DNA from 2 places in the Geodermatophilus sp. SYSU D00697 genome. Region 2 is predicted to be linked to the other one. Evidence: riboswitches for the same ligand, from Rfam matches in the RefSeq annotation. Region 2 holds a riboswitch; the other holds the start of a gene.
What was found. Region 2 has a riboswitch for thiamine pyrophosphate ahead of thiM (hydroxyethylthiazole kinase). Riboswitches for the same ligand answer to the same signal wherever they lie in the genome.
Positions count from the first base shown of each region.

Region 1 (15,571 bases), 150 kb from region 2:
ACGCCACCGCGGGTGTGCGCACCGTACCGGGCGATCTCCCGGTCCAGGTCCAGCGGCGAGGTCATGGCGGCCCCCTCCAGGAGCTCGGGGGTGATGAACTCGGCCGGCAGCAGCCAGGAGACCTCGAACTCCAGACCGTCCGGGTCGTGGGCGTACAGGGCCTTGGTGGTCACGTGGTCGGACATCCCGACCAGCGCCCCGGCCTGCAGCAGCGCGTCGCGGATCCGGGCGAGCTCGGCGAGCGTGTCGACCTCCCAGGCCAGGTGGTACAGGCCGACGGTGCGCCGGCCGGCCTCGGAGGCGCCGGCGCCCGCGCCGATCTGGAACAGGCCCAGGTCGTGGTCGTTGCTCGACCCCTCGGCCTGCAGGAACACCGCGGCGCCGGGGATCTCCATCTTCACCCGGAAGCCGAGCACGTCGCGGTAGAAGGCATGGCTGCGGGCGACGTCACGGACGTAGAGGACGGCGTGGTTGAGGCGCTGGATGGGCATGGTCGGGCTCCTGTCTCCGGTCGACGGGGCCCAGTCTGCGCGAGGTTGCTTGAGACTTCAAGTATCTGCCCCGCCTCGTCGGGTAGGGCTCGCCCTGGACCACTCGCGCGTACCCGTCCTCGAGGCCCTGCAGGAGTTCCGCCGCCGGGGGGACGTCGTCCACGGCCCGCCCGGCCACAAGCAGGGCCGCGGCGCCGACCCGCGGGTGGTCGAGGTGGTCGGCGAGGGCGTGTTCGCCTCCGACGTCCTGTCGCTCAACGGGCTCGACGACCGGCGCGAGTCGCAGGCGATCACCACCGAGGCCGAGGACCTCATGGCCGACGCCGTCGACGCCGAGCGGCACCTGGCCCACCCGCCGGAGCCCGAGGACGTCCGCCGGGCGCTGGCCCGGCACCCCGACGCCAAGGGGATGCTGCTGATCACCCCGACCGACTGGGGCACCTGCGCCGACATCGCCGGTGTCGCGGAGGCCTGCCACGAGCGCGACCTGCCGCTCATCGTCGACGAGGCCTGGGGCACCCACCTGCCGTTCCACGCGGACCTGCCGGCCTGGGGGATGGACGCCGGGGCGGACGTCGTCGTGACCAGCGCGCACAAGATGGGCGGGGCGATCGAGCAGAGCTCGGTGTTCCACCTCAAGGGCGAGCGGGTCAGTGCGGACGTGCTCGAGCAGCGGGAGGACCTGCTCGGCACGACCAGCTCCTCGGCGCTGGTCTACCTCACCCTCGACGGCTGGCGGCGGCAGATGGTCGAGCAGGGCCGCGACCTGCTGGGGACGGCGATCGCCCGGGCGCTGCGGGTGCGGGAGGCCGTCGCCGGGATGCCGGGCCTGGAGGTCATGGGCCGCGAGGTCATCGGCACCGGCGGCGCCTTCGACCTCGACCCGCTGGCGATCACCATCGACGTCCGGGGCTGGGCATCACCGGCTTCCAGGCCGGCGACTGGCTGCGCGCCGACTGCCACGTCGACCTGGGCTCGGCCGACACCGCCCGGGTCAACGCCCGGCTCACCCACGCCGATGACGACGAGACCGAGAAGGTCCTGGTCGACGCCCTGCGCGCGCTCGTGGACGCCGCCCCGTCGATGGAGCGCCCGCCGCGGGTGGACCTACCCTCGCCGCCGGCCCTGGAGCTCGAGCAGGCCATGACCCCGCGGGAGGCCTTCTTCGCCCGCGCGGAGCAGGTCCCGGCGGCCGAGGCGGTCGGCCGGGTCGCCGCGGAGATGGTCAGCCCCTATCCGCCGGGGGTGCCGGTGCTGGCGCCCGGTCAGCGGATCGGCCAGGAGGTCGTCGACTACCTGACCAGCGGCGTCCGGGCCGGGATGCTCGTCCCGGACGCGGCGGACCCGTCGATGGAGACCCTCCGCGTCGTCGCCTGATGACAGCCACGGGAGCATCGCAGCGAGCGAGGCGAGCCGACAGCACAGCGAGCGAGGAGCGGACCGTGGCACGGGATCAGGCCATGGGCATCGCCTGATGACAGCCACGGGAGCATCGCAGCGAGCGCCAGCGAGCGAGGAGCGGACCGTGGCGCGGGATCAGGCCATGGGCATCGCCTGATGACAGCCACGGGAGCTCATGAACCCCGCGGCAGGCGCACGGTGACCGAGGCGGTCGACGTCGTCGTCCCGGTGTCGCTGCGCTTCCTCCTGCCGGGACGGGACCGGCACCGGGGTGTCCGGCGGATGCGGTTCGACCCGGACGCCACGCTCGGCCACGTCGTCCAGGCCGCCGGGGTGCCGCTGACCGAGGTCGGTGGCCTCCGGGTCGACGGGACCCCCACCGCCGCATCCGAGCGGACGCGGCCGGGGAGCACCGTGGAGGTGACGGAGGCGGCCCGGCCGCAGCCGCTGGCGTCGGGTGGCTTCCTGCTGGACGTCGGGCTGGGCGCGCTGGCCCGCCGGCTGCGGTTGCTCGGCCTGGACGCCGCGTGGTCCAACGACGCCGACGACCCCGACCTCGTGGCCCGCGCGGCGGCGGAGGAGCGCGTCCTGCTCACCCAGGACCGCGGCCTGCTGATGCGGCGGGCGCTGCCCTCCGGAGCCCTGGTGCGCGGCGCCCGCCCCGACGACCAGCTCGCCGACGTCCTCGACCGGTTCGCTCCCCCGCTGGCGCCACTCACCCGGTGCACCGCCTGCGGCGCCGCGTTGCAGCCGGTCGCCAAGGCGGAGATCGCCGACCGGCTGCCGCCGGGTACGCGGCGGACCTACCACGAGTTCTCCCGCTGCCCGGCGTGCGGCCGGGTCTACTGGCGCGGCGCGCACGCCCGCCGGATCGGGGCGGTCGTCGCGGCGGCGCAGCGGCGGGGCACCGGCACCGGCACCGGCACCGCGTAGGACAGCCTCACCTCGGCCCCCGGGGGCCACACGTTGGCCCCGGCGTGTCACCCGCGACGGGCACAGGAAGGAGCGCCCACCCACCCGCTCCACCGCTGCGAGGCCGCCGTGTACCTCTCGAAGACCGAGGCCGCCGTCCTGCCCACCACCCTCGTCGGCGCCCCCCGACCGGGCCGCGACACGAGCGGACGGCGGCGCATCTGGCCGCTGCTGGGCCCGGCCTTCGTCGCCGCGGTGGCCTACGTCGACCCGGGCAACTTCGCGACCAACTTCTCCGGCGGCGCCACGTTCGGCTACACGCTGCTGTGGGTGATCGTGGCGGCCAACCTCATGGCGATGCTCATCCAGTCGCTCACCGCCAAGCTCGGGCTGGCGACCGGGCGGGACCTCGCCACGCTCTGCCGCGAGCAGCTGCCCCGCCCGGTGACGCGGGGCCTGTGGCTGCAGGCCGAGGCGGTCGCCATCGCCACCGACCTGGCCGAGATCGTCGGCGGCGCGGTCGCGCTCAACCTGCTCTTCGGGGTGCCGCTGCCGATCGGCGGGGTCATCACCGCGGTCGTGGCGTTCGTGCTGCTGGCCGCGCAGTCCCGCGGGCACCGGCCTTTCGAGCGGGTGATCGCCGGGCTGCTGCTGGTGATCGGCCTGGGCTTCGGCTACACGCTGGTGGGCTCCGGCGTCGACGTGGGCGGGGTCGCGGGCGGCCTGGTGCCCTCGTTCTCCGGGTCGGAGAGCCTGCTGCTGGCCACCGGGATCCTGGGCGCGACGGTGATGCCGCACGTCATCTACGTGCACTCCGCGCTCACCCCGGGCCGCTACGGCGACGTGGTCACCGCCGGGCGCACCGCGTCCGGCCGCCGCCGGCTGCTTAAGGCCCAGCGGATCGACGTCCTGGTGGCGATGGGGCTGGCCGGGCTGGTCAACGCCGCGATGCTGGTGATCGCCGCCCAGCTGTTCACCGCCGACGACGGCATCGCCTCGCTGGAGAGCGTGCACGCCGGGCTGGGCGACCAGCTGGGCACCGGGGCCGCGCTCGCCTTCGCCCTCGCCCTGCTCGCCTCGGGTTTCGCCTCCTCGTCGGTCGGCACCCACGCCGGCCAGGTGGTCATGGCCGGCTTCCTGCGCCGGCACATCCCGGTGCTCGCCCGCCGGCTGATCACCCTGGCGCCGGCCCTGGCGGTGCTGGTCCTGGGCGGTGACCCGACGACGGCGCTGGTCTGGTCGCAGGTGGTGCTCTCCTTCGGCATCCCGTTCGCCCTGGTGCCGCTGCTGTGGCTGACCGCCCGCCGCTCCGTCATGGGGAACTGGGTCAACCGGCCGGTCACCACGATCGCCGGTGCGGTCGTCGCCGCGCTGATCATCGGCCTGAACGCCCACCTGCTGCTGGGCTTCGTCCTCGGGTGAAGGACCCCCTCGCCCCACCGCTCGCAGGCTCGCGGTGGGGTGAGGGCGTCGGGCGCCATGATCACGGGGGCACCGGCGGACTGGGGACACCGGCGGACGGCGGCAGCGGCGCAGCGGGCTAGGCTGGCAGCACAACCGAACACACAGCAGGGGAGCGCTTCGGCGCTGAGAGTGCGGGATCCCGCAGACCCTCGAACCTGATCCGGGTCATGCCGGCGCAGGGAGTCTGGAGGAAGTCATGGCCGAGCAGGCCGTCCGTCCGTCGTCGGCTGCGCCCAGCGGGGCGCGTGCGCGCTGGCGCACCGTCGACATCGTCGTCACCGCCGTCCTGGGCGTCGCCTTCGGCGTCGTCTTCTGGGCCTGGGGCCTGCTGTGGGCGGGCACCGGCACGGCCTTCGCCGCCTTCCCGCCCGCGCAGGCGTTCATGTACGGCGTCTGGCTCATCCCCGCCGTGCTCGCCCCGCTGGTGGTGCGCAAGCCCGGCGCCGGCCTGTTCGCCGAGCTGGTCGCCGCGATCGTCTCCGCCCTGCTCGGCTCGGCGTGGGGGACGACGACGATCGTCTACGGCCTGCTCCAGGGCCTGGCCGGCGAGGCGGGGTTCGCCGTCGCCCGGTACCGCCGGTTCGGCTGGCCGCAGGCGCTGCTGTCCGCGGCGCTGGCCGGCGCGATGGCCGCCGTCCTCGACCTCGTCTACTACTACCCGGACTGGACCGCGGGCTGGAAGACGACCTACGTGGCGCTGGTCGTGGCCAGCACCGCCGTCATCGCCGGGCTCGGCAGCACGGCGCTGACCCGGGCGCTGGCCGCCAGCGGTGCGCTCTCGGCGTTCGCCTCCGGCCGCACCCGGGTCTGACGCTGACCGACGGTTCCCCGGCCGCCGTCCGGCTGGCCGGGTGGGGCTTCCGGCACGCCACCCGGCGGGCCTGGGCGGTCCGGGACGTCGACCTGGTGGTCGCCCCCGGTGAGCGGGTGCTGCTCACCGGCGCCTCCGGGGCGGGCAAGTCCACGCTGCTGCGGGCGCTGGGCGGACTGCTGGAGCCCGAGAGCGGGGACGCCGTCGGCGAGCTGACCGTCGACGGGCAGCGGCCCGACCGGCGGCGGCAGCGCGTCGGCATGGTCTTCCAGGACCCCGACTCGCAGCTGGTCATGACCCGCGCCGGGGACGACGTCGCCTTCGGGCTGGAGAACGTCGGCACCCCGCCGGCCGCGATCGGGCCGGCCGTGGACGCCGCCCTGGCCGCGGTCGGGTTCGACCTCGGCCGGGACCGGGCGACCGGCGCGCTCTCGGGCGGGCAGAAGCAGCGGCTGGTGCTGGCCGGCGCGCTCGCCCCCCGCCCCGGCCTGCTGCTCCTCGACGAGCCGACCGCCCAGCTGGACCCGGACGGCGCCGAGCTGGTGCGCGGCGCGGTCTCCCGGGCCGTCGCCGACCGCAGCGCCACGCTGGTGGTCGTCGACCACGACGCCGCGTCCTGGCTGCCGCTGGTCGACCGCGTCGTCGAGCTGCGGGTGGACGGCGGCGTGGTGGAGCACGGTCCCGGGTGGGCACCGGCTCCGTTGCGGTTCCCCGACCGGCGGACGCATCCCGCCGGGGCGGTGCTGCTGGCGGCGGAGGCGGCCGGCTACACCCACCGCGGCGCGGCCACCCCGGCGCTGCCGCCGGTCGACGCCGTCCTGCGGGCGGGCCGGACCCTGACCGTCACCGGACCAAACGGCACCGGCAAGTCCACGTTGGCGCTGCTGTTGGCCGGCCTGCGGAGGCCGACCACCGGCCGGGTCACCGCCGGGCCGGCGCTCACGGCGGGGCTGCGGCGCCCGGACCGGCCGCCGTCCCGCTGGCGGGCCGGCGAGCTGGTCGCGCGGGTCGGCACCGTCTTCCAGCACCCCGAGCACCAGTTCCTCACCGGCCGGGTGCGCGACGAGCTCTCGCTCGGCCCGCTGCGCGCCGGCGCCGGCGAGGGCGCGGCCCACCGGCGCGCCGACGAGCTGCTCGAGCGGCTCGGCCTCGCGCCGCTGGCCGACGCCAACCCCTTCACCCTCTCCGGCGGGCAGCAGCGGCGGCTGTCGGTCGCCACCGCGCTGGCCACCCGCCCGCCGGTCCTGGTGCTCGACGAGCCGACCTTCGGCCAGGACAGGGACACCTGGTCGGAGCTCGTGGCGCTGCTGGCCGAGCAGCAGGACGACGACCGCGCCCTGTGCCTGGTGACCCATGACGCCGACGTGGTCGCCGCACTGGCCGACGACGTCCTGAGCCTCGGGGCCCCGGTGGCGGTCCCGTGACCGCGCCGCTCGCCCTCGGCCCGGTGCGCCCGGTCCCGCTGTCGGCGGTGAACCCGGTCGCCCAGCTGGGCGCCATCGCCGTCCTCACCGTCGTGCTCCTGGTCAGCGGCGACCCGGTCACCCCGGCGGTGGTGCTCGCCGCCGAGCTGGCGCTGCTGCCGGCCGCCGGCCTCACCACCCCGCGGGAGGTCCTGCGCCGGACCTGGCCGCTGCTGCTCAGCGCGGCCGGGGTCGCCTGGGTCAACGTCGCCTTCGGCGCGGCCGACGGCGCGGCCGCCTGGCTCAGCGGCGGGACCTGGGGCCTGCGGGTGATCGCGCTGGCGCTGCCAGGCATCCTGCTCGTGGCCTCCACCGACCCGGTCCGGCTGGCCGACGCGCTCACCCTGCACTGGCGCGTGCCGACGCGGTTCGCCTACGGCGCCCTGGCCGCGCTGCGCCTGGTCCCGCTGCTGGCCGCGGAGTGGGAGACCATCCGGCTGGCCCGGCGGGCCCGGGGTGTCGACGCGGGGGCGAACCCGGCGGCCCGGGCCCGGCTGCTCGCCGGCACGGCGTTCGCCCTGCTGGTGGCGGCGATCCGGCGCGGGACCCGGCTGGCGACGGCGATGGACGCCCGCGGGTTCGACTCCGGCGTCCCCCGCTCCAACGCCCGGGGCTCGGTGCTGCGCGCCCGCGACGGCTGGTTCGTCGCCGGCGCGGTCGCCGTCTGCGCCGCCGCCGTGGCGCTGAGCGTGACCACCGGGGCCTGGGACCCGCTGCTCGGCTGAGGCCCCGCGCCGTCAGGCCGCGGGCACCGGGCGGCGGGACCGGCCGGGCAGCACGAGGTTGAGGACGACGGCGACCACGGCTGCGACGACGATCCCCGAGTCGAACAGCGCCCCCCACTCGCCGGTCACCCGGTCCACGGCGTCCGGCGCGGCGGCGATCCCCCGGCCCAGGCCCACCGAGAGCGCCACGATCAGCAGCCCGCGGGTGTCCAGGCCGTCCTTGCTCAGCAACTGCACGCCGATCGCGCACACCATGCCGAACAGGACCAGCACGCCCCCGCCGAGCACCGCCGGCGGGATCGCGGCCAGCACCGCCGCGACCTGCGGGAGCAGGGACAGCCCGACGAGGACGAGCGCGCCGATGGTCACCACGTGGCGGCTCATCTGCTTGGTGAGGGCGACCAGGCCGATGTTCTGGCTGAACATCGTCGTCGGCAGGGCGCCGAACACCCCGCCGAGGACGGCGCTGCCACCCTCGGCCAGGATGCCGCCGCGCAGCTCGCGGGAGGTGGCCGGGCGCCCCGCCCCGCCCTCGGTGACCGCGTGGACGGTGCCCACCGAGTCGACCATGTTGACCACGCCGACGACGGCCATCGAGAGCACCGCGACGAGCGGGAAGGACACCCCGAACTCGAACGGGGTGGGCACGGCCACCAGCGGCCGGTCGCCGACGCCGGAGAGGTCCAGCAGGCCCAGCGGGATCGCGACGAGGTAGCCGACGACGACGGCGACGAGCACCGAGGCGGTGCACAGCAGCCCGCGGCAGAACTGGTTGAGCACCACGGTGAGCACGAGCACGAGCGCGGCGACGCCCAGGTTCACCGGCGAGCCGAAGTCGGGTGACCCCACGCCTCCGGCGGCCAGGTTGACGCCGCTGGGCAGCAGTCCCAGCCCGATCACCAGGATGATCGTCCCGGTCACCACGGGCGGGAAGAGGAACGCGATGCGGTGGATGCCGAGCGCGATCGCCACCTGGACGGCGGCGGTCACCAGCACCCCGCCGAGGACGGCGGACAGCCCGTACTCCCCCGCGAGCGGCACGGCGACGGCGATGAACGCGAAGCCCGAGCCCATCATCAGCGGCAACCGGCTGCCGACCGGGCCGATGCCGACGGTCTGCAGCAGGGTGGCCAGCCCCGCGCACAGCAGCGCGGCCTGGACCAGCAGGACCGCCTCGCCGGTCGTCGCGCCGATGACGCCGGCCAGGAGGATCGCCGGCGTGAGGTTCGACGTGAACATCGCCAGGACGTGCTGCAGCCCGAGCGGCACCGCGACGGTCCACGGCGGGCGGGCATCGGGGTCGGCGCGGTCGTAGGCGGGGGCGGTCGTCGGCTCGGTGGTCGTCATCGGGACTCCTGGGGCTGGGCGTCGGTCCGCCAGCAGGGTCGCTGAGCCGTGTTCCGGGCCGGTGTCGTCGCCATTGCGGTGCGGGGACCCCCGGGTCGGGGCGCTACGGTGCCGCCCGTGCCGACGCGCTACGTGGTGCTGCTCCGGGGCGTCAACCTGGGGCGCGCGCGGCAGATGGGGATGCCCGAGCTGCGGGAGGCCCTGACCGCGCGCGGCCACGGCGGCGTCCGCACCCACCTGCGCAGCGGCAACGTGGTCCTGGACAGCCCGCTGTCCGCCGACGAGCTGACCGCCGACGTCGAGGCGGCGCTGCGGGAACGGTTCGGCTTCGAGGTCCCCGTCGTGGTCCGTACCGGGACGGAGGTCGCCGACCTGGTGGCCGCCGACCCGCTCGGTGCCGTCGCCACGGACCCGGCTCGGCTGCTCGTCACCTTCCTGCGCCGGCCGCCCGACCCCGAGCGGGTGGCCGCGCTGCCCCCGGCCGACCGCGGCGAGTACCGGGTCGTCGGGCGAGAACTGCTGCTCTGGCTGCCCGACGGGATCGCCGGCACGCCGCTGGCGTCCTGGCGCTGGGACACGCTGCTCGGCGTGCCCGGGACCTCGCGGAACTGGAACACCGTCCGGAAGCTGGCCGAGCTGGGCACGGTGTGACGCCCGTTACAGACAGGTTTAGCGGGCGTCCGGTGGTGCCATACGCAGGTGTTCGGCTCACCCGCGGGCCGCAGCGAGGTGCGCCTCCGGGCGACGAGCACGTGAGGGGACCAGCGGCGTGACACGGGAGACGGCCCGGCCGGTCTGGCCGTCGGCCACTCCTCCGGCGGCCCACGAGGGCCTCCGGTGGGAGCTCGCCGACGTCGCCGAGCTGCCGCGGGTCCGGGCGGAGCTGCGTCGGCACCTCAGCGCCGCCGACCCCACCGCGGCCGACCTCCGCGACCGGCTGGTGCTCGCCCTCGACGAGATGGCCTCCAACGCGCTGCGGCACGGTGGTGGTCGGGTGGCGGCGGCGGTCCGCGGAACCGGGGCGGGCTGGCTGATCGAGGTCTCCGACAGCGCGGCCGCCACGCCGCCGACGCCCGCGGTGGGCCGCGACCCCAGCGAGGGCGGCCTGGGGCTGTACCTCATCGCCGAGCTGGCCACCGACCACGGCTGGTACGTGTCCGCCGGTGCCAAGCACGTCTGGGCCCTGCTGGCGCCCTGACACCACGGCCAGGAGCCGTCCCGACCTGAGCTGAGCCCACCCGCGACCCTCGTCGGGAACCCTCCGGGCCCCGCTCCTGGCACCGCACCACGACCGAGTGGCCGGCCCGCCGACCTCAGCCTTGCGGGTGCAGCCGGATGGCGACCAGGGCGATGTCGTCCTGCAGGCCCTCCGGTCGCAGCCGCTCGATCACCGCGTCACAGAACTGCTCGAGGGGCAGGCTGCCCAGCTCGGCCAGCGCGCCGCGCAGCCGGGCGATGCCCTCGTCCAGCGGCAGGTCACGCCCCTCCACCAGGCCGTCGGTGTAGAGCAGCACGGTGGCGCCGCGCCGGAAGGTCACCACGTGTTCACTGCGCCGGGCGGCCGGGTCGACGCCCAGCATGAGCTCCGGGCGCTCCCCGGCGAGCTCCTCCACCCGCCCGTCGGCGTGCAGCAGCAGCGGCGGCGGGTGCCCGGCGTTGGACCAGCGCAGGCTGGTCAGCCCGGCGGCGCGCTGCTCCGGCGTCTGCTCGACCCGCGCGACGGCCGCGGTCGCCATCGTGCGCATGCCCAGGCCCTCGATCGCGGCGTCGAGGTCGGCGAGGACCCGGGCCGGGCCGACGTCGGGCCGGTGCGCGATGCCGCGCAGCATCCCGCGCAGCTGGCCCATGGCGGCCGCGGCGGCGGTGTCGTGACCGACGACGTCGCCGATGACCAGCACGGTCGACCCGCCCGGCTGCAGGAAGGCGTCGTACCAGTCGCCGCCCACCTCGGCGACCTGGACCGCCGGCAGGTAGCGCACCACGATCTCCGCGGAGTCGGCGGACGGCGGCTCGGTGAGCAGGCTGCGCTGCAGGCCCTCGGCCAGGCTGCGCTGCTGCTCGTAGAGGCGGGCGTTGTCCAGCGCCAGCGCCATCCGGGAGGCGACCTCCTGCGCGGCCGCGACGTCGTCGGCGCCCACCCGCGGCCGGTCCGGCGACCGGTAGACGCTGAGCGCACCCAGAGTGCGCCCGCGGGCCGACAGCGGCAGGGTCACCGCCGTCCGCGGCGCCAGCTGCCAGAACAGCTCCGCCGCCTCACCGGTCAGGGTGTCGCCCACCGTGGCGGCGACGTCATCGACGGTCAGCGTCCGGCCCGAGGCCAGCGCCCGCATGACCGGCGCGTCGGGGCGGATGGCGGCGAGGCGGAGGCTCGCGTAACGCTCCACCGTGGGCCGGACGGCGGGGTCGCCGTGCCAGGAGCCGACGTCCCGCATCCGGCCGTCCTCCCCCGCCAGGCTGACGATCGCCCAGTCGCCCAGCACCGGGACGACCGCCTCGGCGAGCCGCTGCAGCGCGGCCTCCTCACCCTTGCCCGCGGTCAGCGTCTCGGCGGTCACCGCGCTGACCTCGGCGATCATCGCCAGCCGGGCGGCGCCGGCGCGCGCCCGCTCCTCGGCCGCCCGGCGCTCGGTGACGTCGAGGAAGTACACCGACAGCCCGTCGGGGCCCGGCCACGCCCGCACCTCGTACCAGGCGTCCAGCGGCGGCGGGTAGTAGGCCTCGAAGACCCGCTCCTCGCCGGTGGCCGCCGCCCCGCGGTAGTGGACCTCGAAGTCGCTGTCCACGGCATGCGGGTAGAGCTCCCAGATGTCGCCACCGAGCAGCTCCGCGCGGGAGCGGCCCAGCACCCGCTCGGCCTCGGCGTTGACGTAGGAGAACCGCCACTGCCGGTCGAGGGCGAAGAACGCCGCGTTCATCGACTCCAGCACCCGGGCGACACGGGCGTCGGCGTGCCGGTGGTCGGTGGTGTCGTAGCCGGCACCCAGCAGGCGGACGGCGACCCCGTGGGCGTCGGCGAGCGCGCGGCCGCGGCCCTGCACCCAGCGGGTCTCCCCGGTGGGCAGGACGATGCGGAACTCCGCGTCGTACTCCCCGCACGTGTCGATCGCGCCCTGCAGGGCGGCCAGCGTCCGATCCCGGTCGTCCGGGTGCACCCGCGCGGCGAAGGCGTCGATGGTCTGGTCGAACGTCGCGCGGTCGTGGCCGAAGATCGCCAGCAGCCGGTCGTCCCAGGTCAGCCGGCCGGTGACCAGGTCCCAGTCGAAGCTGCCGATGCCGGCGGCGTCGATCGCGAGGTCGAAGCGGAGCCGGGCGAGCTCGGGGTCGGGGTACCCGGCCACCGGGCGCGGCCGGTCCACGCTCACGTCTCGAGTCACTCGCATTCCAGGGGCCGGGCTGCGGGGGCTGACGCGGCTCGGCCGCGGCCTGGCCGGTGCCCGCGGCGAGACGGCCGGCTGGTCCTTTGTCTCACGGCGTGGCCCTCCGTACAACCGGTGTGGCGCGATCGACACCGCGGACGGGTCCCGCCCCCGGGGGCAGGGAGGGCGGGACCCGAGCGGTCGCGGACGACCGCGTCGTCGTGGAGCGTTCCTCCACCCTGGGGAACGAGCCCGCTGCCGAGGGGTCACGCCTCGTCGAGGAACGACCGACGGCGGGCGCCCCCGGTCCGGGAGGGCGCCCGCCGTCGGGCGGGGAGGGCGGACGGTCGTCGTCCGCCGGCACGAGGGTCACGTCCTGCGTGCGGGCGTCCAGCGTCACGGCGCCCGACGAGCACGGCGGCTCCGTGGCCCGGCCGGTCTGCTGCATCGACTCCCGGCCGCGCCGGGGAGGCGACCCGGCGGCGCGGACCCGCGACGGCGCCCGGCGAGGTCGTGCCGGTCGGACCCGGGGGCGCGGGTGCCGGCGGATGACCTGGTCCCTTCCGCGGACGGGGGCCCGGTGCCACGAGCCGGCCGCCCAGCGGTCTGCGCCTCCCTGGTGGGCCCGCGCGCTGCGTCGGGGCGCAGTCGGCGGGAGGTCGAGGCGAGTACCGGTGGAGCAGGACGACTGGGGCGGCGGGTGCCACCGTCGGGAGGGGACGGGCGGGGCGGTGCGAGGTCGGCCAGGAGGAGCGAGACGGTGCCGAGGCGACGGTCGCGGTCACCGGAGGGGGAAGGCGGTGACCGGCAGCCGGCGGGCTGGCGGGGGTGCGGTGGACGGCGTCCGCGGCGAGGGCCGTGGTCGCGCTGGGATCAGCCGGACGGCGATCCCCGGGCCGGGGGTGGCCGCGGGTCACCCCGCGCCCGGGCCGGGGCGGAGGCCCGGGGCGTCCCTCGGCGGTGCCCGGCCGGCGCGGTTCCCGGGGAGGGGGTGGCCCGCGGTGCCGGCACCTGCCGGGCGAGCGGGGGGACCACCGGGACGCGGGGCGGAGCGACCGGCCGGGGAGCCCGGGCCGGACGGAGCGCCGCGGCGGGGGAAGGCGCCGCGGGCTGGATCGTGGGGGTGTTCGGCAGCTCGGTGAGCACCACCGGGCCGTCGGGGCGGCGAGCCGGGCGGACCGGGCGGCCCCACGCGAGGTGGGCGCCGTCGGGCCCGGCACCCCAGAGGGCCAGGCGGCGGACGAGCGCGCGCAGCCGGGCGCGCAGGGTCGGCCGCGGCGGCTGGTCCGCTGCCGGCCGGGGGGCAGCGACAGCGGCCGGCGGCGCCGGAGGCACGGGCGCCGGTGCGGCGGAGGACGCCGGGCGGGGCCGGGGCACCGGCACCGGCCGGGCGACCGGGAGGGAACGGGCCGGCCGCCGGGTCGCACCCGGCCGCAGCACCGTCGCCCGGCCCGGCCGCGGCCGGCGCAGGGGCAGCTCGTCGGCGCGCTCGAGCACGTCGAGCAGGCCGCTGAGGGTCAGGTCGTCCGCCACGCGGGACGCGCGGGTCACGGGTGCCCGGTCCAACGCCATGACGTCCTCCTGCAGGTAGTTGCCGCGACCGGGGAAGGTGCCGCGGACAAGGGAGAAGGTAGGGACGGCGGCCCGCGCGGACGGCCGTTCGGGACAGCTCCCGGAGAGCGCGTGACCGAACCGTTGCAGCGGGTCTCCGGACCGGCCGGTGACCCCGCGCTCGTCCCAGGGCCTTGTCGACAAGCCGTGCCCTCCCGAGCGTGGGAGCCGCTGGTCAGGGGCTCGGTCATCCCAGGACACGCTGCGGCGCGCCCGCGTGTCGGGGCCCGGTCCGCCGGGTCGGCCCCGGTTTGCCCGGTCGGTCCCGCGTGCCGAGACTCGACCGGTGACCGGACCGGCCGAACCCGAGACCAGGCTGCACCGCGCCGTCAGCGGCCGGCTCCTCTACCTCTTTGTCCTCGGGGACGTCCTCGGCGCGGGCGTCTACGCCCTCGTCGGCGAGGTGGCCGCGGAGGTGGGCGGCGCCATCTGGGTGCCGCTGGTGCTCGCGCTCCTGCTGGCCCTGCTGACGGCCGCCTCGTACGCCGAGCTGGTCACCAAGTACCCGAGGGCGGGCGGGTCGGCGGTGTTCGCCGAGCGGGCGTTCCGGCGTCCGGTGGTCGCCTTCCTCGTCGGCTTCTGCATGCTCGCCGCCGGGGTGACCAGCGCGGCCGGCCTGGCCCTGGCCTTCGCCGGCGACTACCTCGGGGTGTTCCTCGACGTGCCGGCCGCGCCGGCAGCACTGGTGTTCCTGCTCCTCGTGGCGCTGCTCAACGCCCGGGGGATCAAGGAGTCGCTGCGGGCCAACACGGTGATGACGCTGGTGGAGGCCTCGGGCCTGGTGCTCGTCGTCGTCCTCGGGGCCGTGGTCCTCGGCCGGGGGGACGGCGACCTGAGCCGCACCGTGGAGTTCCCGCCCGGGGTCTCGGCGGGCTCGGCGGTCCTCGGCGCGGCCCTGCTGGCCTACTACTCCTTCGTCGGCTTCGAGACCTCGGCCAACGTCGCCGAGGAGGTGCGCGACGTCCGCCGGGTGTACCCGCGGGCGCTGTTCGGCGCGCTGCTCACCGCGGGCGTGGTCTACGTGCTCGTCGGCCTGGCCGCCGCGGTGGTGCTGCCACCGGAGGAGCTGGCCGGCTCCAGCGGCCCGCTGCTGGACGTCGTCCGGGCCGCGGACGCCGGCATCCCCGACCAGCTGTTCAGCGTCGTCGCCCTCATCGCGGTCGCCAACGGCGCGCTGCTGACGATGATCATGGCCAGCCGGATGGCGTTCGGCATGGCCGAGCAGGGGCTGCTGCCGCGGGCACTGGCCCGGGTGCTGCCGGGACGCCGCACCCCGTGGGTGGCGATCGCCGTGACGACGGCGGTGGCGATGGTGCTGACCGCGACCGGCTCGCTGGCCGCGCTGGCCAACACCGTCGTCCTCCTGCTCCTGCTGGTGTTCCTCAGCACGAACACCGCGGTGCTCGTGCTGCGCCGTGATCGGGTGGCGGCCGACCACTTCCGGGCGCCGACGGTGCTGCCGGTCCTGGGCATCGCCTCCTGCCTGCTCCTGCTGGCGCGGCAGGAGGCGGGGACGTGGGTGCGCGCCGGGGTGCTGCTGGCGGTGGGCGTGCTGCTGCACGCCGGGACGCAGGCCGCTCACCGGCGGCGGGACCGGGCCGAGCCCCGGGAGCCCTCCCTCCCCGGCTGACAGGATGGCCCGGTGGCCGACCGCACCCCGCTGGTGATCGACACCGACCCGGGCATCGACGACGCGCTGGCGATCCTGCTCGCCCTGGCCAGCCCCGAGGTGGACCTGCGGCTGGTGACCACGGTGCACGGCAACGTCGAGCTCGCCCAGACGACCGACAACGCGCTGCGGGTGCTGCACCTGGCGGGGCGCTCGGACGTCCCGGTCGCCGCCGGAGCCCGCGACTCGCTGGTCTACCGGCAGCCGGAGCGGGCCGGGCACGTGCACGGCGGCACCGGACTGGGCGGGGTGCAGCTGCCGGCCTCGCCGGCCGCCGTCGACCCACGCCCGGCCGTGGTGGCCCTCGCCGAGCTGCTGCTG
Region 1 is NZ_JBJGYV010000005.1:175,131-190,701, reverse strand. Features, by position in the region: gene ACI79C_RS07140 (VOC family protein) at 1-491, opposite strand, end outside; gene ACI79C_RS07135 (hypothetical protein) at 541-1,638, shown strand; gene ACI79C_RS07130 (Orn/Lys/Arg family decarboxylase) at 1,635-1,868, shown strand; gene ACI79C_RS07125 (Mut7-C RNAse domain-containing protein) at 2,091-2,825, shown strand; gene ACI79C_RS07120 (Nramp family divalent metal transporter) at 2,934-4,226, shown strand; TPP riboswitch at 4,365-4,468, shown strand; gene ACI79C_RS07115 (ECF transporter S component) at 4,465-5,079, shown strand; gene ACI79C_RS07110 (ABC transporter ATP-binding protein) at 5,112-6,503, shown strand; gene ACI79C_RS07105 (energy-coupling factor transporter transmembrane component T family protein) at 6,500-7,267, shown strand; gene ACI79C_RS07100 (uracil-xanthine permease family protein) at 7,280-8,614, opposite strand; gene ACI79C_RS07095 (DUF1697 domain-containing protein) at 8,732-9,265, shown strand; gene ACI79C_RS07090 (ATP-binding protein) at 9,384-9,812, shown strand; gene ACI79C_RS07085 (SpoIIE family protein phosphatase) at 9,928-11,976, opposite strand; gene ACI79C_RS07080 (hypothetical protein) at 12,844-13,542, opposite strand; gene ACI79C_RS07075 (APC family permease) at 13,868-15,211, shown strand; gene ACI79C_RS07070 (nucleoside hydrolase) at 15,224-15,571, shown strand, end outside.
Region 1: another riboswitch for thiamine pyrophosphate. It lies ahead of ACI79C_RS07115 (ECF transporter S component); the one in region 2 lies ahead of thiM (hydroxyethylthiazole kinase).

Region 2 (15,571 bases):
GGGCGTTCCCCCTGGGGTCGACCGCGCCGTTCGGGTTGTGGACCGAGGCGCTGGAGCGCCACCTGCGCGGACTGCCCGCCGCCGACGTCGCCCGGCACTGCGCCGGCTCGGAGGCCGACCTCGCCCCGTTGCTGCGGAGCGTCGCCGCGGCCACGGGCGCCCGGCCCGCGGGGACTCCGTCCCGCCCGCGGCTGATGGCGGCGCTTCCCGCGGTGCTGCGCAGCCTGGCCGCCGAGCGTCCCGTCGTCCTCCGCTTCGACGACCTGCACCTGGCCGACGCCTCGTCGCTGGAGGCGCTGCACTCGGTGGCCTACGGCTGCGCCGACGCCGCGGTCCTGGCCCTGGCGACGGCCCGGCCGGCTCCGCTGCGTGCGGAGCCGGGCCTGGGCCGGGTGCTGCTGGGGCTGGAGCAGGATGGGTTGCTGCGCCGGCTGCCGGTCCCGCCGCTCCCGGCCGCGACGCTTCCCGACCTCGCCGCGGCGGTCCTCGGCCCGGGGACGCCGGTCCCGGCGGCGCTCCCCGACTGGCTGGCCCGGCGCTCGGGCGGCAACCCGTTCGCGGCGATCGAGCTGCTGCGCGCGCTGTGCGCCGAGGGCGCCGACCTGGCCGCACCGGAGCTGCCGCGGCTGCCGGCGTCCCTGGCCGAGCGGGTGGAGCTCGACCTCGCCCGGCTGGCCCCCGACGCCGTCGCGCTGCTGGAGCTGCTGGCGGTCCTCGGCCGGCGCACCGACCTGCGCAGCCTGGTCGCGCTCGCCGGGTCCGAGCCGGCGACGCTGGCCGGCACGCTGGAGTCGCTGGTGCGGGCCGACCTGGTCACCGAGGAGGAGCGGGGCCTGCGGTTGTCCTACGAGCCGGCCCACCCCCTGCTGGGCGAGGCCGTCTACCGGCGGATCGGCGCGGCGCGCCGCCGCCTGCTGCACCGCCAGGTGGGCCGGGTGCTGCTCGGCGCCGGCCGCGTGGGGGAGGCGGCACCGCACTTCGCCCGATCGGCGGGAGCGGACGACGACGAGGCCGTCGGCGTCCTCATCGAGGCCGAGCGGCGCGCGGAGTCGGCCGGCGCGTTCCCCGAGGCCCTGGCCGTCCTCGGGGCGCTGGTCGAGCTCCTCCCCGCCGGGGACCCCCGCTGGGTGGCCGTCGTGGACGCGCTGCGGTGGGACGCCGAGTGGGTGCTCGACCACCGCGCCGACGAGCACGCACCCGCCGGGATCGGCGCGCTCCAGGCGATGGACGCCGCGCTCGCCGACGTGCCCGACCCGCGCCCCCGCGCGCAGGTGCGGTTCCGGCTGGCCAGCTTCCTGGCCTGGGGGGACGGCGACCTCGGCCGCGCGGAGCGGCTGTGCGCGGAGGCGGCCGAGCTGTTCACCGCCGCGGGCGACACCAGGGGCTCGCTGTTGGCCGGACACGAGCTGGCCTGGATCCGTCACCTCGCGGGCAGCTCCGCGCCGGCGCTCCGGGAGTCCTCGGCCCGGGTGGTCGAGCGTGCCCGCGCGCTGGGGGACCGGGTCGTCCTCGGCCGGGCCCTGCGCACGCTGGGGCTGACCGCCACGATCTCCGGTGAGCTCGACGTCGGCCGGGCCGCGCTGCGGGAGAGCAGCGCCATGGCCCGCGCGGACGGGAGCCGATACCGGCTCTCCATGGCCCTGCACAACGAGGCCCAGCTGCTGGTGGTCGCCGGCCGGGTCGACGAGGCGCTGCCCCGGGTGGAGGAGGCCCGGGAGCTCGCCCCCGAGGAACCGCCGCTTCCCCTGGAGGTCTTCGTCCGCTGGCTGGCCGGTGACTTCCCCGGCGCCGTGGCGGCGGCCCGCCGGACCACCGACGCGCACCCGGTCGGTCCGGGGCGCCGGACCGCCTGGGCCTCGGCCACTGCGGCGGCCGCGGCGGCCGAGCTGGGGCAGCACGCCGAGTCGGCCCGGCTCCTGGCCGTGGCGCGCGCCCCGTACGCGGGCACCCGCGGCATCTACGGCGAGATCGTGGCCTACGCGGCGACGGTGTGCGCGACCCTCGCCTCCCGGCGGGACGACGTGCTGCCCGAGCTGCACCGGCTGGCCGGGCGGCTCGACGAGCTGGGCATCCTGCTCACCCTGCCCTGCCTGGTGGACCTGGCCGAGGCCGGCGCCCGGCTCGGCCGGCCCACCCCCACTGCGGCGCCGGCCCTGGACCGGGTCGCGGAGCGCACCGGGGTCCCCGCGCACGCCGCCCTGGCCGACCTCGCCCGCGGCTGGTCCGCCCACGGCGAGGGGCGGGACCGCGCGGCCGAGCGCTGGGCGGCCCGGGCGGTGCAGGTCCTGGACGCGGCGAGCTGGCCGATCCACCGAGCCCGCGCCCACCACCTGCTGGGGCTCACCGCCGGCGACCGCGAGCGGTCCACGGCCGAGCTGGCCGCCGCGGCCGAGGGCTACGCCGCCTGCGGCGCGCTGGTCCGGCGGGACGACGCCCTCGACGCGCTGGCGCGCCGGGGCTCACGGGGCCGCCGGGAGGCCGCGGCCGCCCGCGGCCCGGGCTCGTTGACCGCCCGCGAGCGGGAGGTGGCGGAGCTGGCAGCCACCGGCCTGTCAGCGCGGGAGATCGGCGCCCGGCTGTTCATCGGGGAGCGGACCGTGGAGGGACACCTGGCCCGGGCCTACGCCCGGCTGGGCGTGCGGTCCCGGGTCGAGCTGGCCCGGTACGTGGCGGCCGAGGGGCTGGACGGCCCGGGGGCGGGGGCGGGTCCGGGCACACCAGGGAGGACGGGCCCGGGGGCGACAGCGGGCGCGGGTCCGGGAACTCCGGCGGGCACGGAATCGCGTACCCGGGCACGTACCGGTACGCCAGACCGGCGTCCCGCCCGTTCCTAGCGTCGCGGCCATGACCACCTACGAGAGACTCCGCCAGCGGCACCTCGCCGACGCCACCGCCCTCGTCCCACGGCTGTTCGCGCCCCTCGAGTGGCCGCCCGACCGGCTCGCCGAGCACCGCCGCGACGCCCTGCGCCGCCTGGTCCGCGTGGCCCGGGACCTCTCCCCGTGGCACCGCAAGCGGCTGGCCGGCGTCGACCCGGACGAGGTCACCGAGGAGACCCTCGGCGAGCTGCCGGTGATGACCAAGGACGACCTCATGGCGCACTTCGACGAGATCGTCACCGACGACCGGCTGACCCTCGACGTCGTGGAGGCCCACCTCGACCGGCTCACCTCCGACGCCTACCTGTTCGACCGCTACCACGCGTGCGCCTCCGGCGGCTCGTCCGGACGGCGCGGGGTCTTCGTCTACGACTGGGTGGGCTGGGCGACCGTCTACTGGAGCCTGATGCGCCACCCGGTCCGGGCGCTGCGCACGGACCCGGCGTTCGCGGGGATCCGGCCGAAGCTGGGCATGGTCGCCGCCGCCGCGCCGACGCACATGACCAGCGCCGCCCCGCAGACGTTCAGCAACCCGCAGATGGAGATCGTCCGCTTCCCGGTCACCCTCCCGATGGCCGAGATAGTCGCCGGGCTCAACACCGCACAACCGACCCTGCTGTGCGGCTACTCCTCGGCGATGCACCAGCTGGCCGCCGAGGCGCAGGCCGGCCGGCTGCGGATCTCCCCGGCCTGGGTGATGGGCACCAGCGAGCCGCTGCTGCCCGAGACCCGGGCGGCGCTCGAGGAGGCCTTCGGCGTCCCGGTCGGCAACTGGTACGGGACCTCCGAGGCGGGCGGCAACGGCTGCCCCTGCCGGTTCGGCACCCACCTGGCCGACGACCTGATGATCAACGAGCTGGTGACCACCGACGGGCGTCCGGTGCCCCCGGGCACGCGGTCGGACACGGTGCTGCTCACCAACCTCTACAACACCGCGCTGCCGCTGATCCGGTACGAGCTCACCGACCAGCTCACGCTGGTCGAGGGCGCCTGCCCGTGCGGCTGCACGCACCGGCGGATCGAGGACCCGTACGGGCGGCTGGACGACGTCTTCACCTACGGCGCGGTGCGGGTGCACCCCCACGTCTTCCGGTCCCCGCTGTCCCGCCGGCGGGAGGTCGTGGAGTACCAGGTGCGCCAGACGCCGCGGGGCGCGGCGGTCGTCGTCCACGCCACCGCGCCGGTCGACACCGGCGCCCTGGCCGCGACGATCGCCGGCGAGCTGGCCGGGGTCGGCGTCCCCGACCCGGAGGTCACCGTCACGCCGGTCGCCCGGATCGCCCGTCCGCCGTCGGGCAAGCTCAAGCGCTTCGTCCCGCTCGCCTCCTGAGCGCCCCCGGCCGGGACGACGTTGCTAGGTTCGAGGGCGTAAGTGGCACGGGGTGCCCCGCCCGGGGCTGAGAGAACACCCGTCGAACCTGCTCCAGTTCGTACTGGCGAAGGGATGTCACGGCGTGGGAGCCATGGACCTGCGCGCGGCCCGCGAGGCGCTGCGCACCGCTGCACCGCTGGTGCACTGCCTGACCAACACCGTCGTCCAGACGATGACGGCCAACGCCCTGCTCGCCGCCGGTGCCGCGCCGGCCATGGTCGACGCACCCCAGGAGGCCGGGGACTTCGCCGCGGTCGCCTCCGCGGTGCTGGTCAACGTCGGCACGGTGCACGAGCGCACCGCCGAGGCGATGCGCCTGGCGGCCCGGTCGGCCGGCGCCGCCGGGACGCCGTGGGTGCTCGACCCGGTCGCCGTCGGTGGGCTGTCCTACCGCACGGCCCTGGCCGCCGAGCTGGTCGAGCTGCGCCCGACCGCCGTCCGGGGGAACGCCTCGGAGGTCATGGCGCTGGCCGGGGCGGGCGCCGGCGGCCGCGGGGTGGACAGCACCCACAGCACCGACGCCGCCGCGCAGGCCGCCGCCGACCTCGCCCGGCGCACCGGCGGCGTCGTGGCGGTCAGCGGCGAGGTCGACCTGCTCACCGACGGACGGCGGACGGTGCGGGTGGGCGGCGGCTCTGTCCTGCTCACCCGCACGACCGGGGCCGGGTGCGCCCTGGGCGCCCTCGTCGCCGCCTACCTCGCCGTCTGCGACGACCCGCTGACCGCCGCCGTCGCCGCGCACGCGCACGTGGCGCTCGCCGCCGAGGTGGCCGCCGACGTGGCCGACGGTCCCGGCACCTTCGCGCCGACCTGGCTCGACGCCCTGGACGCGCTCGACGGGGACTCCCTGGCCGGGGCCGACGTGCGGGCGGAGCCGTGAGGTTCGACCCGACCCTCTACCTGGTCACCGACACCGGGCTGTCCCGGCCGCGGCCGGTGGCCGACGTCGTCCGGGCCGCGGTGGCCGGAGGGGTGACCGCGGTCCAGGTGCGCGACAAGACCGCCTCCCGGCGGGAGCTGCTCGAGCTGACCCGGTCGGTCCAGGCGGCGCTGGCCGACCGGCGCGACGTGCCGGTCGTGGTCAACGACGCGGTCGACGTCGCGCTGCTGGCCGGTGCCGGTGGCGTGCACGTCGGCCAGGACGACCTGCCCCCGGCCGAGGTGCGGCGGTTGCTCGGGCCCGGTGTGGTGCTGGGCCTGAGCGTCACCTGCGCCGCGGACCTCGACGCCGCGCTGGCGCTGCCGCCGGGCACCGTGGACCTGGTCGGCATCGGCCCGGTGTGGGCGACGCCGACCAAGCCCGACGCCGCGCCCGGCCTCGGCCTGGAGGGCACCGGCGCGCTGACGTCCGCCGCCCGGGCCGCGGGGCTGGTCGCGGTCGCGATCGGCGGCATCGACGCCGCCCGCGCGGCGAAGGTGGCCGCCACCGGGGTGGACGGGATCTGCGTCGTCTCCGCCATCTGCGGCGCGGCCGACCCCGCGGCGGCGGCCCGCGCGCTGCGCGCGGAGGTCGACGCGGGGCGGTCGGTGGGAGTGGCCCGGTGAGCGGGCCGGGGCGACCAGGGAGCACGGGAGGCGCGGGGGTGCCGGTCGCCCTGGCCGTGGCCGGGAGCGACCCCAGCGGCGGCGCCGGCATCCAGGCCGACCTCAAGACCTTCAGCGCCCTGCGCGTCTACGGGACGGCGGTGCTGACCGCCCTCACCGCGCAGAACACCCGCGGGGTCACCGGCGTCCACCCGGTGCCGGCGGAGTTCGTCGTCGCTCAGCTGGAGACGCTCCTCGACGACGTCGAGGTGCACGCCACCAAGCTCGGCATGCTGGGCACCGCGGAGGTGGTCCGGGCGGTGGCCGGGGTCCTGGCCGGCCGCCGGGCGGGCCCGGTCGTCTGCGACCCGGTGATGGTGGCGACCAGCGGCGACCGGCTCATCGACGAGGCCGCGGTCGACGCCGTCCGCACCGACCTGCTGCCGGTCTGCGACCTGGTCACGCCGAACGTGCCCGAGGCGGCCGCCCTCCTCGACGCCGCCCCGGCCGGCGGGGTGGACGACCTCCCCGGCCAGGCCACGGCGCTGCTCGCGCTCGGCCCGCGGGCGGTGCTGCTCAAGGGTGGCCACCTCGGCGGCGAGGAGAGCGTCGACGTGCTGGCCACCGCGGCCGGTGTCACGGTGACCCGCCGTCCCCGGGTGCGGACGACGGCGACGCACGGCACCGGCTGCACGCTGTCGTCGGCCCTCGCCGCGCTCGCCGCCCGAGGCCGCACCGACGAGTGGGCCGTGCTGGTCGACCCGGCGCGCGACTACCTGCAGGCCGCACTGGTCGCCGGGAGCGGCCTGGGCGTCGGGTCCGGGCACGGCCCGGTGCACCACTTCGCCGGCGTCTGGTCCGCGTGAGCGCCGTCGCGAGCGACGCCGGGGGCGCCGTGGGCTCGTTCAGCGCACGGGCCTGGACGGCGACCGCGGACCTCCGGGCGGCGATCGAGGACCTGCCGTTCCTGGCCGAACTCGGCTCCGGCGCCCTGGACCCGCTCACCTTCCGGCACTACCTGGAGCAGGACAGCCTCTACCTGGCCGACTACGCGCGGGCGCTCACGCTGCTGGGCGCCCGCGCCCCGGACTCCGCCGCCGCGTCCTTCTGGGCGACGTCGGCGGCCGTGACCGCGACGGTCGAGCGCCGACTGCACGCCGACCTGCTGTCGGCGCAGCTGCCCCCGGCGGACCGGACGGCGGGGGAGCCGGTGCCCTCACCGACCTGCCGGGCCTACGTCTCCTACCTGGTGGCCACGGCGGCGACCGCGCCGTACGCGGTCGGCGCCGCCGCGGCACTGCCCTGCTACTGGGTCTACGCCGACGTCGGCGCGCGGCTGGCCCGCACCGCCACCGCCGTGCCCGGGCACCCGTACCTGCGCTGGGTGGCCGCCTACGACTCCCCGGAGTTCCAGGAGTCCGCGGAGCAGGCCCGGGCGCTGGTGGACACGGCGGCCCGGCAGGACCCCGGCGCGCAGCCCGCCATGCTGCGCGCGTTCGCCGTCGCCACCCGGTACGAGCTGGACTTCTGGCGGGCCGCGCACGAGCGGGAGACCTGGCCCGACCCGCTCCCCTGACCGCGGCTCAGCGCGCCGGGGCCTCGCCGTCCGCGGGGACGACGGGGATGCGGGTGGCCGCCCCGTCAGCGGTGGCCGTGCCCGCGACCGCGCCGGCGCCACCGAGGCGACGCAGCAGCGCCGCGACGTCGACACCGGTGAGGTCGCCGGACAGCTGCAGCCCCTGGGCCACGTTGGCCGCGACCGACCGGCCCAGCGACCCGGCTCCGTCGGCGGAGATGACCGTCATCTTGTCGACGCCGGCCAGCGGCGCGGCCGCGGCCTGCACGACCTCCGGCAGCACCTTCACCAGCATCTCCAGGACCGCCGCCTCGCCGTACTTGGCGAACGCCTCCGAGCGGGCGTCGAGCGCCTCGGCCTCGGCCTGGCCGCGGGCCAGGATGGCCGCCGCCTCGGCCGCCCCCTCCCGCTCGACGGCGTCGGCGATCGCCTGCCGGCGCAGCCGCTCGGCCTCACCGCGCTTGGCCCCCTCGATCGCCTCGGCCTCGGCCAGCGCCGAGCGGCGGGCCCGCTCGCCCTCACCGGAGAGCTTGGCCTGCTCCGCGGCCGCCTGGGCCGCGGCGATCGTCCCCTGCCGCTGCGCCTCGGCGGCGAGGATGGCGGCGTTCTTGCGGCCCTCGGCCTCCTGCTCGACCTTGTACCGCTGGGCGTCGGCGGGACGGCGCACCTGGGTGTCCAGCTGGCGCTCGGTCAGCGCCGCGGTGCGGACGGCGACCTTCTCCTGCTCGGTGAGGATCGCCTGGTCCTGCGCGGCCTGGGCCAGCGGACCGGCGGCCGCGGCGCGGGCCTTGGCCGCGTCGGTCTCGGCGGTGATCTCGGCCTGCCGGAGCGCCAGCTGGCGCTGGGCCACCGCGATCGCCTCGTCGGCCAGCAGCTGCTCCTGCTGGGCGGCCTGCCGGGCCCGGGCCTCGGCGATGCTGGCCTCCTTGAGCACCCGGGCGGCCTCGGGGCGGCCCAGGTCGGCCAGGTAGCTGCCCTCGGCCTGGATGTCCTGGAGCTGGAAGGTGTCGAGCACGAGCCCCTGGCCGGTGAGCGAGGACTCCGCCTCCTCGGCGACGGCCGAGGCGAACGCGGCCCGGTCGCGGATGATCTCCTCGATCGTCAGCCGGCCGACGATGGAGCGCAGCGCACCGGCGAGCACCTCCGAGGTGAAGGTGTCGATGCCCTCCTGCTGGTTGAGGAACCGCTGCGCCGCGGCGCGGATGGAGTCCTCGCTGCCCCCCACCTTGACGATGGCCACGCCCTCGAGGTCGCACTTGACGCCCTGCTTGGACACCGCCCCGCGGATGCCGACCGGGATGCGCCGGCTGGAGAGGTCCATCGTGTGCAGCTTCTGCACCACCGGCAGCACGAAGACGCTCGCCCCCATGACGACCTTCTGCCCCGAGGCGTCGCGGGAGGTCAGCCCCGTGGCGCTGGTGACCTCCCGCCCCTGGCGGCCGGTGACGATGAACGCCTGGTTGGGGCCGGCGACCTTGATCCGGGACAGCACCAGCACCACGAGCAGGAGGACCAGGACGGCGATGCCGCCGATGGCGATGAGCAGGGTCGGGTCCACGGGCGTCAGCCTCCGGTCTCGGGCAGGGGGTCGGGCGCGGTCGAGACGACCTGGACCGCGGTCTCGCTGAGCGCCTCGACGACGTACACGGGCGTGCCCGCGGGCAGCGGGACGTCGCTGCGCGCGGCGTACTTCAGCTGCTGTCCGGCGACGGCCAGCCGCACCTCGCCGAAGCCCGCACCGGGGACGGCGGACACCACGACGCCCTGCGTGCCGACGAGGTGGTGGCGGGTGAGCGTGGCGGTGGTGGGCATGTCCCGCAGGGCGCGGGAGAGGCGCACCGCGCCCCACGCGAGCGGGACGGCGACGGCCGCCCCGATGGCCAGGGCGCCCAGGAGCCGGCCGGCGTCGGAGAGGCCCTCGGGCAGCACCGCGGCGGCCGCGGCACCGCCGAAGCCCACGCCGCCGACCAGCGCCGCGAGGGCGAGGACGGAGAATGGGCCGTCGGCGTCGCCCGCGAGGTCGCCGATCTCGCCGACGAGCAGGGACAGCAGCAGGACGCCGAGGCCGATCGCGCCCACGACGAGGAGGACTCCCGCCACGCTGCCCCTCTCCGTCGGTGTGCCACCGGACACTCGCAGCCACGGGGGACGGTGATCAACCGGTTCCGGCCCCGGGAGGTCCGCTCTCACCCGGTCGGAGGACGGGCGACCATGGGAACGGCCGGCGGGATCTGCGAGGAGGTGGGGTGTGCGGCGGGAGGCGAGCATCCTGCACCTGGACCTCGACGCCTTCTTCGCCGCGGTGGAGCAGCGGGACAAGCCGTCCCTGCGCGGACGGCCGGTGGTGGTCGGCGGCGTGGGCGGGCGCGGTGTGGTGGCGACCGCGTCCTACGAGGCGCGCGCCTACGGTGCCCGGTCGGCGATGTCGACCGCCGAGGCCCGGCGTCGCTGCCCGCCCGGCACGGCGTTCCTCGGCGGCCGGTTCGCCGCCTACCGTCGCACCTCCGACGTCGTCATGGGGCTGCTGCGGGAGCTGTCCCCGCTGGTCGAGCCGGTGTCGATCGACGAGGCCTACGTCGACCTGGCGGCCGGGCCCGGGCACGACCTGTCGGTGGACGGCGTCACCGAGCTGGCCCGCGGCCTCAAGGAGCGGATCGCCGCGGCCACCGGCGGGGTCACCGGGTCGGTCGGCATCGGCTCGTCGAAGCTGATGGCCAAGATCGGCTCGGACCTCGACAAGCCCGACGGGCTGGTCGTCGTCCCCCCGGGCAGCGAGCTGGACGTGCTGCACCCGCTGCCGGTGACCCGGCTGGGCGGGGTGGGTCCCGCGACCGCCGAGCGGCTGCGGCAGGTCGGGGTGCGCACCGTGGCCGACCTCGCCGTGAAGTCGCTGCCCGACCTGGTGGCGCTGGCCGGCCGGGCGCACGGGGCCGGCCTGTACGCGCTGGCCCGCGCCGAGGACGACCGGCCGGTGGTCGCCGAGCGGGAGGCCAAGTCGGTGTCGCAGGAGGAGACCTTCGAGCGGGACCTCACCGACCTCGCCGTCCTCGGCCGGGAGATCGACGCCATGGCCGCGCGGGTGGCCGCCCGGCTGCGCGCGTCGGACCTCTCCGGCCGGACGGTGACGCTGAAGGTGCGCCGCTACGACTTCACGACGCAGACCCGGTCGCAGACGCTGCCGCAGCCCACCGACGACGTCCGGGTGATCGCCTCCATCGCGCGCCGGCTGCTCACCGAGGCGGGGACCGGCGGCGGGCTGCGGCTGCTCGGCGTCGGCGTCTCGGGGCTGTCGCTCTACGCCCAGGGCGACCTGTTCGCGTCGGACGACGAGCCGTCGTCCCCCGACGAGGCCGTCCTCCCCGACGAGCCGGGAGCCGCCGAGGTCCCACCGGCCCCGACGGAGGCGCGGTGGTGGCCGGGGCAGGACGTGCGGCACGACGAGCTGGGCGCCGGCTGGGTGTGGGGGAGGGGGCTGGGGCGGGTGACGGTCCGCTTCGAGGGCCCGCTCACCCCGCCCGGGCCCGTGCGGACCCTCCCCGCCGACGACCCCGCGCTGCACCCGGCCGACCCGCCGGACTGGCGGGTCAGCGGGCCAGCGCCACCCAGCCGAGCACCGTGAGGTCGCGGTCGACCGGGACGACGACCCGCTGCCCGCAGCAGGTGACGAGGTGGGCGGTGTAGAGGCCCTCGCCGTCCACCTCGACCCGGTCGATGGTGGCGCCGGGGTGCTCGGCGAGCGCCGCGGTCGCGACCGCCACGGCGAGGTCGGCCGGCAGGTCGACGTCCGGCGGCGGGGTCAGCGGGCGGATCCGCATGCGCCGCCGGATCCTGCCCTCGCTCGTCCTGGTGCCCATGGTGTCCTCCCGTCGTCCCGCGGCCCCTCGCGGGCCGGTCGGGATCCGAGGCTGCGCCGCGCACCTGTGGGGAGCCTGGGCCCCGGGTGGGGATTCGGTCGGGATCGGGGCGATCATGGGCCGCGTGGCCGAGCAGAGCGCGTGGGTGCGGATGACCCAGGAGGACCCCGGTCACTCCGCGAACTACGTGCAGCGGTTCCGCACCCTCGCCGCCCAGGGGTTCGACCTGGCGGGCGAGGCACGGCTGGTCGACGCGATGCTGTCCCGCGGCTCGCGGGTGCTCGACGCCGGCTGCGGTCCCGGCCGGGTGGGCGGCTGGCTGGCGCGGGCCGGGCACGACGTCGTCGGGGTGGACGTCGACCCGGTCCTGATCGCCGCCGCCGAGGAGGACCACCCCGGGCCGCGGTGGCTCGTCGGCGACCTCGCCGAGCTGGACCTGGGCGGACGACTCCTCGACGCGATCGTCTGCGCGGGGAACGTGATGACCTTCCTCGCGCCGTCGACCCGCACCGCGGTGCTGCGCCGGTTGCGCGCGCACGTCGCGGGCGACGGCCGCGCGGTCATCGGGTTCGGCGCCGGGCGGGGGTACGGCTTCGACACGTTCCTGGACGACGCCCGCACCGCCGGCTGGGCGCCGGACCTGCTGCTGTCCACGTGGGACGTGCGGCCGTTCACGCCCGCGTCGGACTTCCTGGTCGCCGTCCTCCGCCCGGCCTGAGGGCGGACTCCCCGTGCCGAGCGGTGTTCCACGTGGCACGTCGGCCCGGAGGGGGAACGCGGAGCCCGGCACCACGGGGACGTGCCGGGCTCCGCGTTCCCGGCGGGGCCGGCGCCCTCGAGCCGGCCTCCGCTCGCCGGGGTCGTGGGAACGGGTGCTCCTGCCCGCTCGCCCCAGCGCCCTCCAGCGTGGGCCCGCTCCCTGGCAGGGAACTGGCCGGCGGCTGGCAGTCCGCTAGGTCCGCCAGCCCGGGTGGGCGTCGCGCTCCGCCGCTGCCCGCCAGGGCGGTGACCCGGGCGGCGCCACCACGGTCACGGCGCCCTCGGCCGACGGCAACGTCACCAGGTACGGCGCCGGGTCGGCCGGGTCGCCGCCCTCCGGTGCCCGCCGCGGCGCGCCGAGCAGCCAGTGCGCCGTCCGCGCGAGGGAGAGCTCCCCGTGCCAACTGCCGCCCTCCTCCCGCCGACGGGCCACGGCGGCCAGCACGGTCGCCGCGGCCAGGTGGCCGGTCGCGTGGTCCAGCGCCTGGGCCGGCAGCACGCCCGGCGCCTCGGCGCCCCCGCACGCGAGCGCGATGCCGGTCGCGGCCTGCACCAGCGAGTCGAAGCCCCGCCGTCCCGACCACGGGCCCCGCGTCCCCCACGCCGAGAGGCTCACCACCACCAGGTGCGGGTGCCGCTCGGCCAGCGCGGCGGGGTCGAGCCCGAAACGGGCCAGCGCGCCGGGCCGGTGGCCCTGCACGACGACGTCCGCCGTCGCGAGGAGCGCCTCGACGGTCCGGCGGTCGGCGCCGGCCGCGAGGTCCAGCAGCGCGTGCCGCTTGCCCGGCCCGGTGTCGACCAGCGAACCGGGGTCGTCGGGCAGCCGCGGGCTGTCGACCCGCAGCACGTCGGCGCCGTGCGAGGCCAGCGTCCGGGTGGCGACCGGACCGGCGATCACCCGGGTCAGGTCGAGGACCCGCAGCCCGTGCGGCGATCCCGCGCGGGGCGGGCCGGGAGCCGCCCGGCGCAGGCCGACGAGGGGTGTGGCCGCGACGGCCCGGCCCGGCGCCGACCCGGCCCACGCCGCCGCGGAACGGACCGCGCCCGCCGCACCGCCGGCCGCGACCACGGCCGACTCCAGCTCCTCGGCGGTCCACCGCAGGGCGGCCGACTCGACGTCCTCCCCGAGGACCCGCAGCGCCGCGGCCCGGTGGTGCGGGTAGTTGGCGTGCAGGCGCAGCCAGCCGTCGGCGGTGCGCCAGAACCGGGACAGCGGGTGGAACCCCGGCCCCACCGGCCGGCCGTCGACCGCGGCGTACCGCTCGCTGCGGAAGGCGAGCCCGACGTGCGCGGCGTCCAGCCGCACCGGGTCGCCGGGCGTCAGCAGCCGGGCGGCGAGCAGCTGCGCGGCGACCGCGCCCACGGCGAGGTCGGGCACCGGCAGCGGCCCGTCCAGGCCGGTCGCGCCGGTGACCGGCACGTCCGGGGCGGGGACGCCGGCCAGCAGCGGCCACACCTCCGCCAGCAGGGGGTTCGCGACGGCCGTCGCACGAGGGCTCACGACCGCTGGGTGCCCAGCGCGAGGGTCAGCTCCAGCACGCTCTGCGGGTCCTCGAGGCGGGCGCCGAAGAGCTCGCGAAGCTGGCCCATCCGGTAGCGGACCGTCTGCGGGTGGACGAACAGCTCCGCGGCGATCTTCTCCCGCCGGCCGTGGTGCAGCAGCCAGGAGCGCAGCGTCTCGACCAGCTTCTCGCGCGGGCCGGGGCCCAGGTCGTCCAGCGGCGCGAGGACCTGCGCCCGCAGGTCGGCCAGCGCCTCGCCGTCCGCCCGGAGGACCAGCTCGACCAGCCGCTGCTCGGTGTCCACCGGGGCGTCGCCCTCCGGCCGCAGCCCCAGCTGCAGCGCCCGCAGCGCCCGCGAGTAGGAGGAGCGGGCCTCCTGCCACGGCCGCGCCGGCCCGACGACGGCCGCACGCCCGCGCAGGGCCTTGAGCAACCCGGCCCGGGCGAACCCCTCGGCGTCCGGGACGAGCAGCACCGCGCGCTCGGTCTCCGGTTGGGCGCCGGGCAGGTCCTCGCCCGCCTGCAGCGTGCGCGCGTCGAGCACCGCCAGGGCAGCGCGGGCCCGCACCTCGGGGAGCAGCACCGCGGTCAGGGTCCGCGGCGGTGACCAGTCGGCGCGCTCGGCCGCGGCGGCCAGGTCGTAGGGCGGGCCACCGGTCAGGAGCAGCTCGGCCAGCCGCTCCAGGTGGCGACGGCGGACCCGGCCGCTGGTGGCCAGGTGGTCGGCGTGCCCGGCGACGCTGGAGGCCGACAGCTGGTCGATGTAGGCGAACACCAGCTCGGCGAAGCGGGCCAGGGAGTCCGCCGGCATCCCGGCGGCCACGGCCGTCTCGCTCATGTGCCGCCACGCCACCCGCGCGCCCACCCGGTAGGCGGCCAGCAACGCGTCCATGGTGCGGCCCCCCTTCGCCTCCCCGCGGCCCAGCGCGTAGGCACCCTCCAGGGCGGGCCCGATCGGCCGGCTCGGGTCGGCGCCGCCGGTCGCCGTCGCGAGCTCGAGGAACCCGCCGAGGGCCAGCTGGACGGCGTTCTCGATGGCCCGGCCCATGTCGCCCTGGAACGCCTCGGCATAGCTGGGCACCTCGACGACGATCGCGGCCACCGTCGACTCGGCCACGGCTGGCAGCTCCCCGAGCATGGCGGCGGCCACCTCCGGGGTGAAGGTCTCGGTCTCCGGGGCCACGTCCACCTCACCGCTCCCGCGTCGTTGTTCGCAGCGAACAGTATCCGGGCGGAGGTTCACGTCCAGAGCACAGGTAATTGCGCCCCCCGCTGGGAACGATCGAGGACATGACCGCGACCGTCCCGCGCCCGGCCCCGGCCCCGGCCCGCCCGGCCCCGGCCCGGCCGGCCCTGGCTGCGCTGCGCGCCCGTGCCCTGCGCCTCGCCGAGCTGGTGACCACGCCGCTGCTGCCCGACGACTACCTCGACATGGTGAACCCCCTGCGGGCCGGCACCGACCTGCGCGGACGCGTCGTCGCCGTCCAGAAGGAGACCCGGGACGCCGCCACGCTGGTCATCCGACCCGGGGCCGACTGGCAGCGCCACGTGCCGGGTCAGTGGGTGCGCATCGGGATCGACGTCGACGGCGTCCGGATGTGGCGGGCCTACTCGCTCACCTCGCACCTGGACCGGCCCGACGGCTGCATCAGCATCACCGTCAAGGCCATCCCGGGCGGCAAGGTGAGCAACCACCTGGTGCACCGCACGACGCCGGGGACGCTGGTGCACCTCGACCAGGCCACCGGGGAGTTCGTGCTGCCGGCGCAGGCGCCCGCCAAGGTCCTGTTCGTGACCGCGGGCTCGGGCATCACCCCGGTCATCGGCATCCTGCGCAACCACGACGAGCTCCGCGACGTCGTCGTCGTGCACTCGGCCCCGACGGCGGAGGACGTCGTCTTCGGCCCGGACCTGCGCGAGCTGGCCGCCGCCGGCCGGATCCGGCTGATCGAGCAGCACACCGACTCCGCCGGGATGCTCGACCCCGCCGCGATCGCCGAGCTGGTCCCCGACCTCGCCGAGCGTGCCACCTGGGCCTGCGGGCCGGTCGGCATGCTGGAGGCGCTGGAGGAGCACTGGAGCGCCGCCGGCATCGCCGACCGGCT
Region 2 is NZ_JBJGYV010000005.1:29,250-44,820, forward strand. Features, by position in the region: gene ACI79C_RS06415 (ATP-binding protein) at 1-2,834, shown strand, start outside; gene ACI79C_RS06420 (phenylacetate--CoA ligase family protein) at 2,845-4,209, shown strand; TPP riboswitch at 4,248-4,341, shown strand; gene thiM (hydroxyethylthiazole kinase) at 4,343-5,131, shown strand; gene thiE (thiamine phosphate synthase) at 5,128-5,796, shown strand; gene thiD (bifunctional hydroxymethylpyrimidine kinase/phosphomethylpyrimidine kinase) at 5,835-6,641, shown strand; gene ACI79C_RS06440 (TenA family protein) at 6,638-7,351, shown strand; gene ACI79C_RS06445 (flotillin family protein) at 7,359-8,909, opposite strand; gene ACI79C_RS06450 (NfeD family protein) at 8,915-9,451, opposite strand; gene ACI79C_RS06455 (DNA polymerase IV) at 9,600-10,970, shown strand; gene ACI79C_RS06460 (hypothetical protein) at 10,936-11,205, opposite strand; gene ACI79C_RS06465 (class I SAM-dependent methyltransferase) at 11,321-11,923, shown strand; gene ACI79C_RS06470 (CoA transferase) at 12,158-13,465, opposite strand; gene ACI79C_RS06475 (PucR family transcriptional regulator) at 13,462-14,655, opposite strand; gene ACI79C_RS06480 (ferredoxin reductase) at 14,757-15,571, shown strand, end outside.